Regions from separate parts of the Mycobacterium sp. pW045 genome, predicted to be linked through region 1. Evidence: riboswitches for the same ligand, from Rfam matches in the RefSeq annotation. Region 1 holds a riboswitch; the other holds the start of a gene.
What was found. A riboswitch is a leader RNA that binds a small molecule or an ion and turns the genes downstream of it on or off. The one in region 1 is predicted to bind cobalamin.
Positions count from the first base shown of each region.

Region 1 (5,756 bases):
TCGCCGCGATCAAGGAACTGCAGGACAAGGGCTTCGCGTTGCCGGACTACCCGGCCGACCCCAAGACCGACGCCGAACGCCAGACCCACGACCGCTACGCCAAGTGCCTGGGCAGTGCTGTGAACCCGGTTCTGCGGCAAGGAAACTCCGACCGACGTGCGCCCAAGGCGGTCAAGGAGTACGCCCGCAAGCACCCGCACAGCATGGGGGAGTGGTCGCAGGCGTCGCGCACCCACGTGGCCACCATGCGCCACGGCGACTTCTACCACGGCGAGAAGTCGATGACGCTGGACCGTGCCCGTGATGTGAAGATGGAGCTGAAAACCAAGGGCGGCAAGAAGATTGTGCTCAAGGAGAAGGTCGCCCTGTCCGACGGCATGATCATCGACTCGATGTTCATGAGCGTCAAGGCGCTCCGCGAGTTCTACGAATACCAGATGGAAGACGCCCGCAAGACCGGTGTGATGTTCTCGCTGCACGTCAAGGCCACCATGATGAAGGTCAGCCACCCGATCGTGTTCGGCCACGCCATCAAGGTGTTCTACAAAGACGCATTCGCCAAGCACCAGAAGCTCTTCGACGACCTGGGCGTCAACGTCAACAATGGCCTGGTCGACCTGTATGACAAGATCGAGACGCTGCCGGCCTCGCAGCGCGAAGAGATCATCGAGGACATGCACGCCTGCCACGAGCAGGGGCCCGAACTGGCGATGGTGGACTCGGCCAACGGCATCACCAACTTCCACTCGCCGTCGGACGTCATCGTCGACGCCTCGATGCCGGCGATGATCCGGGCGGGCGGCAAGATGTACGGCGCCGACGGGCGGACCAAGGACACCAAGGCGGTCAACCCCGAATCCACCTTCTCGCGGATCTACCAGGAGCTGATCAACTTCTGCAAGACCCACGGCCAGTTCGACCCGGCCACCATGGGCACCGTGCCCAACGTCGGCCTGATGGCACAGAAGGCCGAGGAATACGGCAGTCACGACAAGACTTTCGAGGTTCCCGAGGCCGGGATCGCCGACATCGTGGACTTGGACACCGGTGAGGTGCTGCTGAGTCAGAACGTCGAGGCCGGTGACATCTGGCGGCTGTGCACGGTCACTGACGCCGCCATCCGCGACTGGGTGAAGCTGGCCGTGCAGCGCGCGCGGATCTCCGGCATGACGGTGGTGTTCTGGCTTGACACCGAGCGCCCGCACGAGGCCGAGCTGCGCAAGAAGGTGAAGGCCTACCTGAAGGACCACGACACCGAGGGCCTGGAGATCCAGATCATGCCGCAGGTATGGGCGATGCGCTACACCCTGGAGCGGCTGATCCGCGGCCAGGACACCATCGCCGCGACGGGCAACATTCTGCGCGACTACCTCACCGACCTGTTCCCGATCCTGGAGCTGGGCACCAGCGCCAAGATGCTGTCGATCGTGCCGCTGATGGCCGGCGGCGGCATGTATGAGACCGGCGCCGGTGGTTCGGCGCCCAAGCACGTCAAGCAGCTCGTGGAGGAGAACCACCTGCGCTGGGACTCGCTCGGCGAATTCCTGGCGCTGGGCGCCAGCTTCGACGACATGGGCGCCAAGACCGGCAACCGCGGCGCGAAGATCCTGGGGCAGACGCTGGACACGGCGATCGGCAGGCTGCTGGCCGACAACAAGAACCCGTCGCGCAAGACCGGCGAGCTCGACAACCGCGGCAGCCAGTTCTTCCTGGCCAAGTACTGGGCGCAGGAGCTCGCCGCGCAGACCGAGGACCCCAAGCTGGCCGAGCACTTCGCCGCGGTGGCGAACGGGCTGGAGAAGAACCAGGACGTCATCCTCGACGAGCTGACCGTGGTGCAGGGCAAGGCAGTGGATATCGGCGGCTATTACGCGCCGGATCACGCCCTGACGGAGGCGGTGATGCGGCCCAGCCCGACGCTCAACGCGGTGATCGACGGCAAGGACTGATCCCCCTTCAGGTGAGAGCCAAATCCACGACAGACACGCCGACACAGGCGTCGTGGATTTGGCTCTCGGCGGCGGTTAGCGGCGGTCGTCGGTGTCCGGCGTGCGACAATTCGCCGGGTAAGGCGACGACGAGGTAGGAATCCGGTGCAAGTCCGGAGCGGTCCCGCCACTGTCATCGGGGAGTGAACCGTCTCCGAGAGCCAGACACTCACGTCGTCGCGACCTGCGATTCGGGGCGGGCACCCCGAGGAAGCTGGCGAACGTGACCGCGCCGATTTGGATCGCGTCTCCTCCCGAAGTCCATTCGACGCTCCTGTCGGCCGGCCCCGGCGCCGGTCCGCTGCTGGCGTCGGCGGCGGCGTGGAGCGCCCTGAGCACCGAGTACACCGAGATCGCCGACGAGCTGACGGCCCTGCTGGGCGCGGTGCAGGCCGGGGCCTGGCAGGGCCCGTCCGCCGAGGCCTACCTGGCGGCCAACGCGCCCTACCTGGGCTGGCTGACCCACGCCGCCGCCAACAGTTCGGTGATGGCCGCCCAGCAGCAGATCGCGGCCTCGGCCTACAGCGCCGCGCTGGCGGCCATGCCGACGCTGGCCGAACTGGCGGCCAACCACGCCACCCACGCGGTGCTGGTGGCCACCAACTTCTTCGGCGTCAACACCATCCCGATCGCGCTCAACGAGGCCGACTACGGCCGGATGTGGCTACAGGCCGCCACCGTGATGGCCACCTACCAGGCCGTCGCCGGCGCGGCGGTGGCGTCGAGCCCGCAGACCGTCGCCGCGCCGCAGATCGCCAAGGCCAACGCCGCAGACGCCAGCCAGCCGCAGCTGCCGCCGGACCGGCAGAACGACATCATGGAATGGCTGCAGAACAGCGGCTACACCGACTTCTACAACAACGTGCTGCAGCCGATGATCAACGAACTGGCGGCCAACCCCTACCTGCAGTCGATGTTCGCCGGCTTCGACCCCTGGCTGCCCGTGCTGGGCAACCCGCTCAGCTTCTTCAGCCCCTACAACATCGCGTTCGCGCTGGGCTACCCGATGGACTTCGGGTCGTTCGCCGCCTATCTGTCGCAGACCTTCGCGTTCATCGCCGCCGACCTGGCCGCGGCGTTCGCCAGCGGCAACCCGAGCACCATCGCCGCCACCTTGCTGTTCACCGCGGTCGAGGCGATCGGCACCATCATCACCGACGTGATCGCCCTGCTCAAGACGCTGCTGGAGCAGGCGATCGTGCTGATCCCGGTGATGCTGCCGATGCTGACCGCCGCCCTGGCGCCGCTGGCCGCGGCGCCATTGGCCGGGCTGGCGGGACTGTCCGGGCTGGCCGCGCTGCACGCCGTGCCGGTTCCGGTCGTTCCGGTGGTCCCGCCGTTCGCCGGTCTGACCGTGGCGCCCACTCCACCGGCCGCGGCGCCGGCCCCCGCCCCCGCTCCGGCGCCGGCTCCCGCGCCCGCTCCAGCCCCGGCTGCACCGCCGGCGCCTCCGCCGCCGCCCGCTCCGCCGTTGTCGCCGGTGGACGGCATGTCCTACCTGTACATGGTGGCCGGCCTGGGCCAGCAGGCCCGCCGGGCGGCGGGCACCAGCGCGCGGCGACGCAAAGCGCCCGAGCCCGACGCAGCAGAGGTTCCCGCTGCCGCGGCCACCGCCCAGGAGACGGCCAAGGCCCGGCGCCGCCGCAAGGCGAAGGCCGACATGCTGGGCCGCGGTTACGAGTACATGGACTTGGACGATGAGCTGGATGCGGTGGTCGACACCGACCCGCCGGGCATGCTCCCCAGCGGCCTGACCGCGCTGGCCGGGGACGCCTTCGGCGCGGTAAAGGCACCGATGACACCGGGCACCTGGACGCGGGAACGTCGCAAGCAGGCCCCTTAGCGTGCGATAATTCGCCGGTAAGGCAACGACGGTGCAGGAAGCCGGTGAGAATCCGGCACGGTCCCGCCACTGTGATCGGGGAGCGACCCTCAACAGCCACGGCTCCATGTGGAGTTGGAAGGCGAGGCGAGCGTTGATCCGAGAGTCAGGACACTCACGTCGTCGCATCCTGCTACCCGGGGCGGTGTACCCCGAGAGAGCTGGTCGACGTGACCGCCCCTATTTGGATGGCGTCGCCTCCTGAGATCCATTCGTCGCTGTTGTCCGCCGGCCCCGGTGCCGGCCCGTTGCTGGCCTCCTCGTCGGCGTGGACGGCTTTGGCCGTCGAGTACGCCGAGATTGCCGATGAGCTGACCGCCCTGTTGGGCGCGGTGCAGTCCGGGGCCTGGCAGGGCCCGTCCGCGGAGGCGTTCGTGGCCGCCAACGCGCCCTACCTGGCGTGGTTGGTGCGTGCCGGTGCCGATGCCACGGCGACCGCTGCCCAGCAGCAGACCGCGGCAGCCGCCTACACCAGCGCACTGGCGGCGATGCCGACGATGGCCGAGTTGGTGGCCAACCATGTCACGCATGCGGTGCTGGTGGGCACGAACTTCTTTGGCGTCAACACCATTCCGATCGCGCTGAACGAGGCCGACTACGCGCGGATGTGGCTGCAGGCCGCCACCGTGATGACCGCCTACCAGGCCACCGCGACCACCGCGGTGGCGGCATCGCCGCAGACCGAGCCGGCGCCCCCGGTGCTCAAGGCCGCCGGGAGCGCGGACGCGACGGCGCCGGAGCCGCCGCAGTGGTTCCTCGACTTCGCGAAATGGCTCGAAGGACTCGTCCCCAGCCCGCCGTATCCCGACAGCAGCCAGTACCCGCTGTATGCGCAGCTGACCGAGTTCTTCGACAAGATCGGCTTCACCGGCATCTCGGGTCCGCTCGCCGATTTCTTCACGAGCCTGCAGAGCGGATCGTCGTTGTTGCCGCCGTGGGGCGTGCCCGGATCGTGGCTGGGGTGGACCGGCAACCCGCTGAGCTATTTCAACCCGGCAAACCTGGCCTACATCTTCTCGGTGCCCCTGGACCCGGGGTCGTTCTTCGCGTTCACCAGCATCGTCATCGTCGACGATCTGCTGGCGATCATGTACACGGCGCTGTTCAACCCCCAGGGACTCGGCCTGGTGGTACCGCTGGCGATGGTCGAGATCGTCGGGGCGACGATCGGCAATACCATCCAGGCGCTCAACTACCTGATCACCCAGACGGCGCTGATACCCGCACTGCTGCCGGCGCTGGCCGCCACGAGCGTGCTGGCCCCCGCCGGGGTGCTCGGCGGTCTGGGCATCGGCGGGCTGGCGCACCACTTCGCGGCGGCCGCCGCGGTGCCGCCGCCAGCCCCGCCACCCGGTTTGGCGATGGCCCAGCCGCCGGCCCCGGCGCCCGCGCCCGCCCCGGCACCGACTCCGACGCCCGCACCCGCGTCGGCTCCGGCCGCAGCACCCACCCCGCCGCCCGGTGCGCCGCCTCCCACACCTGCCGGGCCGCCGTCGGTCACCATGCCGGCCTACATGTACATGGTCGGCGGCCTGGACATGGGTGCCCGACGCGCATCAGGAACCAGTGCCCGCAAGAAGCCGGTGCCCAAGCCGGACAGCGTGGACGTCCCCGCAGCCGAGGCGGCCGAGCAGACCGCACCCCGGCGGCGGCGGCGCAAGCCGACGGCCGACATGTTGGGCCGCGGCCATGAGTACATGGACCTCGAACCCGAGCTTGCGCTGGTGGCGGCCTCGGATCGGGGTGCGGCACAAGGCTTCGCCGGCGGGTCGCGCCGGGTGGCGGGCGCCCGCCCGGCCGGGCTGACGTCACTGGCCGACGACGGATTCGGCGGCGGCGCGGTCAGCCCGATGGTCCCCAATACCTGGCCGGGCGAGGAGTCCTAA
Region 1 covers NZ_JBGGKU010000003.1:157,523-163,278, forward strand. Annotated here, with positions in the region: gene ACAG20_RS05570 (NADP-dependent isocitrate dehydrogenase) at 1-1,949, shown strand, start outside; cobalamin riboswitch at 2,031-2,180, shown strand; gene ACAG20_RS05575 (PPE domain-containing protein) at 2,212-3,831, shown strand; cobalamin riboswitch at 3,822-4,010, shown strand; gene ACAG20_RS05580 (PPE family protein) at 4,041-5,756, shown strand.

Region 2 (5,756 bases), on a different contig from region 1:
CCACCTCGGCGCGCAGCGTCGCCGAATACCAGACACTGGCCCGGGCGGCCAGGTGGACCTGCCCGATCAGGCTGGCATTCGGCGCCACCCACGACTCGGGGTGAAGCTGCGGGGCGCGACCACTAATGGGGATGATCAGCGGCTCGGGCACGTCGCTCAACGGGCCTTCCACACCGGTGCGCGCTTCTCGGCGAACGCCCGCGGCCCCTCCTTGGCATCCTCGGACTTCAGCAACGCACTGAACTCACGGCCGGTCCGGGCCCAATCGGCCGCCTCGCCGGCCATGACACCGTCGTCGACGCCGTAGGCGATCCGCTTGCTGGCCCGCACCGACAGCGGCGCGTTGCCGGTGATCCGTTCCGCCAGTTCCAGCGCGGCCTCCAGTGCCCCGCCGTCGGGAACCACCTGGTTCACCAGCCCCCACCGCGCGGCGTCGGCGGCCGACATCGGCTCCCCGGTGTAGAGCAGCTCCAGGGCGACCTTGCGGGGTAGCTGGTCGATGATGCGGAACACCCCGCCGGCGCCGGCGATCAGGCCCCGCTTGACCTCGGGCAGCCCGAACTGGGCGCGCTGCTCGGCGATCACCAGGTCGCTGGCCAGTGCGATCTCGGTGCCGCCGCCCAGCGCGGTGCCGTTGACCGCGGCGATGGTGGGCTTGTCGATGAAGTGCTGTACGTAGCCGGCGAAACCCCACTCCGGGTGTTCGGGGTGATAGATGTTCTCCCGGTTGGCGATCGCCTTGAGATCGGCGCCGGCGCTGAAGGATTTGTCCCCCGCACCGGTGAGCACCACCGCCCGCACCTCATCGTCGCTCTGGGCCTGCGCCAACGCGTCGCCGATCCCCGCGCTGACCGCGCCGTTGATGGCATTGCGGGCTTCGGGCCGGTTGATGGTGATCAGCAGTACGCCACCGTCGCGCCGCTCAACGAGAACGGCCGCGTCACTCACAGCAGCTCCAGGATGGTGGCGTTGGCCTGACCGCCGCCCTCGCACATGGTCTGCAGGCCGTAGCGGATCCCGTTGGCGCGCATGTGGTACAGCATGGTGGTCATGATCCGGGCGCCGGAACCGCCCAGCGGGTGGCCCAGCGCGATCGCCCCGCCGTTGGGGTTGAGCTTCTTCGCATCCGCGCCGATCTCGGCCAGCCAGGCCATCGGCACCGGGGCGAACGCCTCGTTGACCTCGAACACCCCGATGTCATCGACGCTGAGGCCGCTGCGCTGCAGCGCCTTCTGGGTGGCCGGGATCGGGGCGCTCAGCATCATCACCGGGTCGGCGCCGGCCAGCGTGGCGGTGTGCACCCGCGCCAGCGGGGTCAGCCCCAGCTCCTGCGCCTTGGCCGCCGACATGAACAGCAGCGCCGCCGAACCGTCGGAGATCTGGCTGGAGTTGCCGGCGTGGATGACGCCGTCTTCCTTGAACGCCGGCTTGAGCTGGGCCATCTTCTCGATAGTGGTTCCGCGGCGGATGCCCTCGTCGTCGCTGACGGCATTCCCCTCAGCATCCTTGATCGCGACGATCTCGTCTTTGAACGCGCCGGAATCCTGGGCAGCGGCGGCCTTCTCGTGCGAGGCCAGCGCGAACTCGTCGAGCGCGGTGCGGTCCAGGCCCCACTTCTCGGCCATCATCTCCGCGCCGATCCCCTGGTTGGGGGTCTGGCTGTAGCGGTTGCGGAACGCCTCCGGGTAGGGGTGTCCACCGTTGGCCAGCGATGAGCCCATCGGGGTCCGCGACATCGATTCGACGCCGCCGGCGACGACAACGTCGTAGTGCCCGGCGACCACACCGGCGGCGGCGAAGTGCACCGACTGCTGGCTGGATCCGCACTGGCGGTCCACCGTCACCCCCGGCACGGACTCGGGCCACCCGGCGGCCAGCACCGCGGTGCGCCCGATGTCGAGGGCCTGCTCGCCGGCCTGCATCACGCAACCCCAGATCACGTCGTCGACCAAGGCGGGGTCCACACCCGCCCGGGTGACCAACCCGTTGAGCACCTGGGCGGACAGTTCCGCCGGGTGGACCCCCGACAGACCGCCGTTGCGCTTGCCGATCGGCGAACGCACCGCTTCTACGATGACTGCTTCGGCCATGGGTGTTCTCCTTTGTTGCTTCGGGGCTGGTTGCCCTCGATTGTCAACCGCGGCGCTCGGCTGGTGTCAACGGGGGTCGCTCCACGCTTCGCGTACGGTCAAAGTCATGGCACGCGTCGTGATCTTCGGCGGCCACGGCAAGGTCGCCCTGCTGCTCAGCCCGATCCTGTCCGAGCGCGGCGATCAGGTGACATCGGTGTTCCGCAACCCCGACCACAGCGAAGAAGTGGCGGTGACCGGCGCGGTCCCGGTGGTGGCCGACATCGAACAGCTGGACACCGACGCCCTGGCGGAACTGGTCGCCGGGCACGACGCGGTGGTGTTCTCCGCCGGGGCCGGCGGCGGCAACCCCGCCCGGACCTACGCGGTGGACCGCGACGCCGCGATCCGGGTCATCGATGCCGCCGGGCAGGCCGGGGTGCGCCGATTCGTGATGGTGTCCTATTTCGGCGCCGGGCCAGGGCACGGCGTGCCCGAGGACGATGCGTTCTTCCCGTACGCGCAGGCCAAGGGCGCCGCCGACGCTCATCTGCGAGCGAGCGACCTCGACTGGACGGTGCTCGGCCCGAGCCGGCTCACCCTCGAACCGGCCACTGGCCGCATCGAGACGGGCGCCGCAACCGACAAGGGAACGGTCTCGCGAGCCAATGTCGCACAGGTGATCGCGGCCTGCCTGGTCGAGCCGTCAACGAGTCGCCGCACCATCGAGTTCAACGATGGCGAGACCCCCATCCTGGAGGCCCTGCAAGCCAGTTGACCAGGTAGTCTTGGCCACGCAACTGGTTTGCCGGTACCGCCGCAAGGTGGTGTCGGCATCGAGCACAACGTGGGTTTTCCGCGGTGTGCGAGAGGGAACCCGGTGAGAATCCGGGACTGTCCCGCAGCGGTATGCAGGAACGACCGCCGTCCAAGGCACTGGTCACGAAGTGACTGGGAAGCGACGGCCACTAGGAGCACCGTCGGTGCGCGCCTGCGAGTCCGAAGACCTGCCTGTTGTGCCGGGTGCGCCGCGCCCGGCGGATCACCGCCTCGCGGAATGGGCGTCTGGTTTTTGAGGGTTATAGTGCATTAAATGTGCACGGGACCGGATTGGCTGGACGACCGCCGGCGGTGACCCACCCTCCGATTGAAGGATCAGATCGTGACCGCTCAACCCTTTACCTGCACCATTCTCGGCTCACCGCGGATCGGTCCGCGCCGCGAACTCAAGCGCGCCACCGAGAGCTACTGGGCCGGCCGGATCGGCCAGGACGAACTGCGGAACGTCGGAGCCGGCCTGCGCCGCGACACCTGGGCGCAGTTGGCCGCCGCCGGGCTGGACTCGATACCGGTGAACACCTTCTCCTACTACGACCAGATGCTCGACACCGCGGTGCTGCTCGGCGCGCTGCCGGCTCGGGTCGCCGGGGTGGCCGACGAGCTGGACCGCTACTTCGCCGCGGCCCGGGGCAATGCCGAGATCGCCCCGCTGGAGATGACGAAGTGGTTCGACACCAACTATCACTACATCGTCCCGGAGATCGGCCCGGAGACCACGTTCGCACTCAACCCGGCCAAGGTGCTCGCCGAGCTGGCCGAGGCCAGGGAGCAGGGCTTCGGCGCAAACGTGGCCCGGCCGGTGATCATCGGACCCATCACGTTCCTGCTGCTGAGCAAGGCCGTCGACGGAGCACCCGCGCCCATCCACCGCCTCGATGAGCTGACCGACGTCTACGCCGAACTGCTGGGCAAGCTGGCAGACGCCGGGGCCGAATGGGTGCAGATCGACGAACCGGTGCTGGTGACCGACGTCTCCGCCGACGCCCCCGCGCTGGCCGAGCAGGTCTACGCCCGGCTGGGCGGGTTGAGCAACCGGCCGGCGATCTTCGTCGCGACCTACTTCGGCGACCCGGGTGCGGCGCTGCCGGCGCTGGCCCGCACCCCGGTCGAGGCGATCGGTGTCGACCTGGTCTACGGCCCGAACACCAAGATCGCGTCGGTGCCGGAGTTGGCCTCCAAGACCCTGGTCGCCGGTGTGGTCGACGGCCGCAACATCTGGCGCACCGACCTGCAGGCCGCACTGGCCAAGCTGGCGTCGCTGCTGGGTTCGGTCGGCTCGCTGGCCGTCTCGACATCCTGCTCGACGCTGCACGTGCCCTACACGCTCGACGGTGAGAGCGGGCTCGACGACGACCTGCGCAGCTGGCTGGCGTTCGGCGCGGAGAAGGTGAGCGAGGTGGCTACCCTGGCGCGCGCGCTGCGTGAGGGCCGCGATGCCATCGGCGACGAGATCGGCGCGTCCAACGCCGCCGTCGCCTCCCGCAAGGCCGATCCGCGGCTGAACAACGCCGACGTCCGCGACCGGATCGCGACCATCACCGCGTCCGGCGCGCGCCGCGGCAGCGCCGAGGCACGCCGCGCCGCGCAAGCCGAACGACTGCACCTGCCGCCGCTGCCCACCACCACCATCGGGTCGTTCCCGCAGACCGTCGACATCCGCAAGGCCCGGGCCGCGCTGGTCGCCGGCGAGATCGACAGGGACGAGTACACCCGCCGGATGAAAGCCGAGATCGCCGCGGTGATCAAGCTGCAGGAGAGCCTCGACTTGGACGTGCTGGTACACGGCGAGCCGGAGCGCAACGACATGGTGCAGTACTTCGCCGAGCAGCTGGAGGGGTTCTTCGCCACCGCCAACGGCTGGGTGCAGTCCTACGGCAGCCGGTGCGTGCGTCCACCCGTGCTGTTCGGCGACGTCTCGCGGCCGCACCCGATGACGACTGAGTGGGCCACCTATGCGCAGTCGCTGACCGACAAGCCGGTCAAGGGCATGCTCACCGGGCCGGTGACCATCCTGGCGTGGTCGTTCGTCCGCGACGACCAGCCGCTGGCCGACACCGCCAACCAGGTGGCGCTGGCGATCCGCGACGAGACGGTGGATCTGGAGTCCGTCGGCATCGCGGTGATCCAGGTCGACGAGCCGGCGCTGCGGGAGTTGCTGCCGCTGCGCAAGGCCGACCAGGAGGCCTACCTGACGTGGGCGGTCGGCGCGTTCCGGCTGGCGACGTCGGGGGTGTCGGATGCGACCCAGATCCACACCCACCTGTGCTACTCGGAGTTCGGCGAGGTGATCGGGGCCATCGCCGACCTGGATGCCGACGTCACCTCGATCGAGGCCGCCCGCTCGCACATGGAGGTGCTCGACGACCTCAATGCGATCGGGTTCTCCAACGGGGTGGGGCCGGGCGTCTATGACATCCACTCCCCGCGGGTGCCATCCACCGACGAGATGGCCACCTCATTGCGGGAAGCACTTGACGCCGTTCCGGCGCAGCGCTTGTGGGTCAACCCGGACTGCGGCTTGAAGACCCGCAAGACCGACGAGGTGACCGCCTCGCTGGCCAACCTGGTCGCCGCGGCGAAGCAGGCCCGCGCCAACGTGTAAGGCCTGACCCGCGTCGCCGAGCGTGCGCCTGCTGCGAAAGGATTGTGAAAATCTCGCAGTAGGTGCACGCTCGGCGCGCAGGAGGAGCAGATATGGACTTCACCACCATTCGTCATGAGGTCGAAGACGGCATTCTGACCCTTTACCTCGACCGCCCGGACAACCTCAACGCGTTCACCGTCGAGATGGCCGACGAGTTGGAGCGCACCTTCGTCGAGGTCAACGATGACGACGCGGTCCGCGCG
Region 2 covers NZ_JBGGKU010000010.1:93,714-99,469, reverse strand. Annotated here, with positions in the region: gene ACAG20_RS16565 (gamma carbonic anhydrase family protein) at 1-151, opposite strand, end outside; gene ACAG20_RS16560 (crotonase/enoyl-CoA hydratase family protein) at 157-948, opposite strand; gene ACAG20_RS16555 (acetyl-CoA C-acyltransferase) at 945-2,090, opposite strand; gene ACAG20_RS16550 (SDR family oxidoreductase) at 2,197-2,847, shown strand; cobalamin riboswitch at 2,902-3,099, shown strand; gene metE (5-methyltetrahydropteroyltriglutamate--homocysteine S-methyltransferase) at 3,217-5,511, shown strand; gene ACAG20_RS16540 (crotonase/enoyl-CoA hydratase family protein) at 5,604-5,756, shown strand, end outside.
Region 2: linked by a shared signal. The riboswitch ahead of metE (5-methyltetrahydropteroyltriglutamate--homocysteine S-methyltransferase) and the one ahead of ACAG20_RS05575 (PPE domain-containing protein) in region 1 are both predicted to bind cobalamin.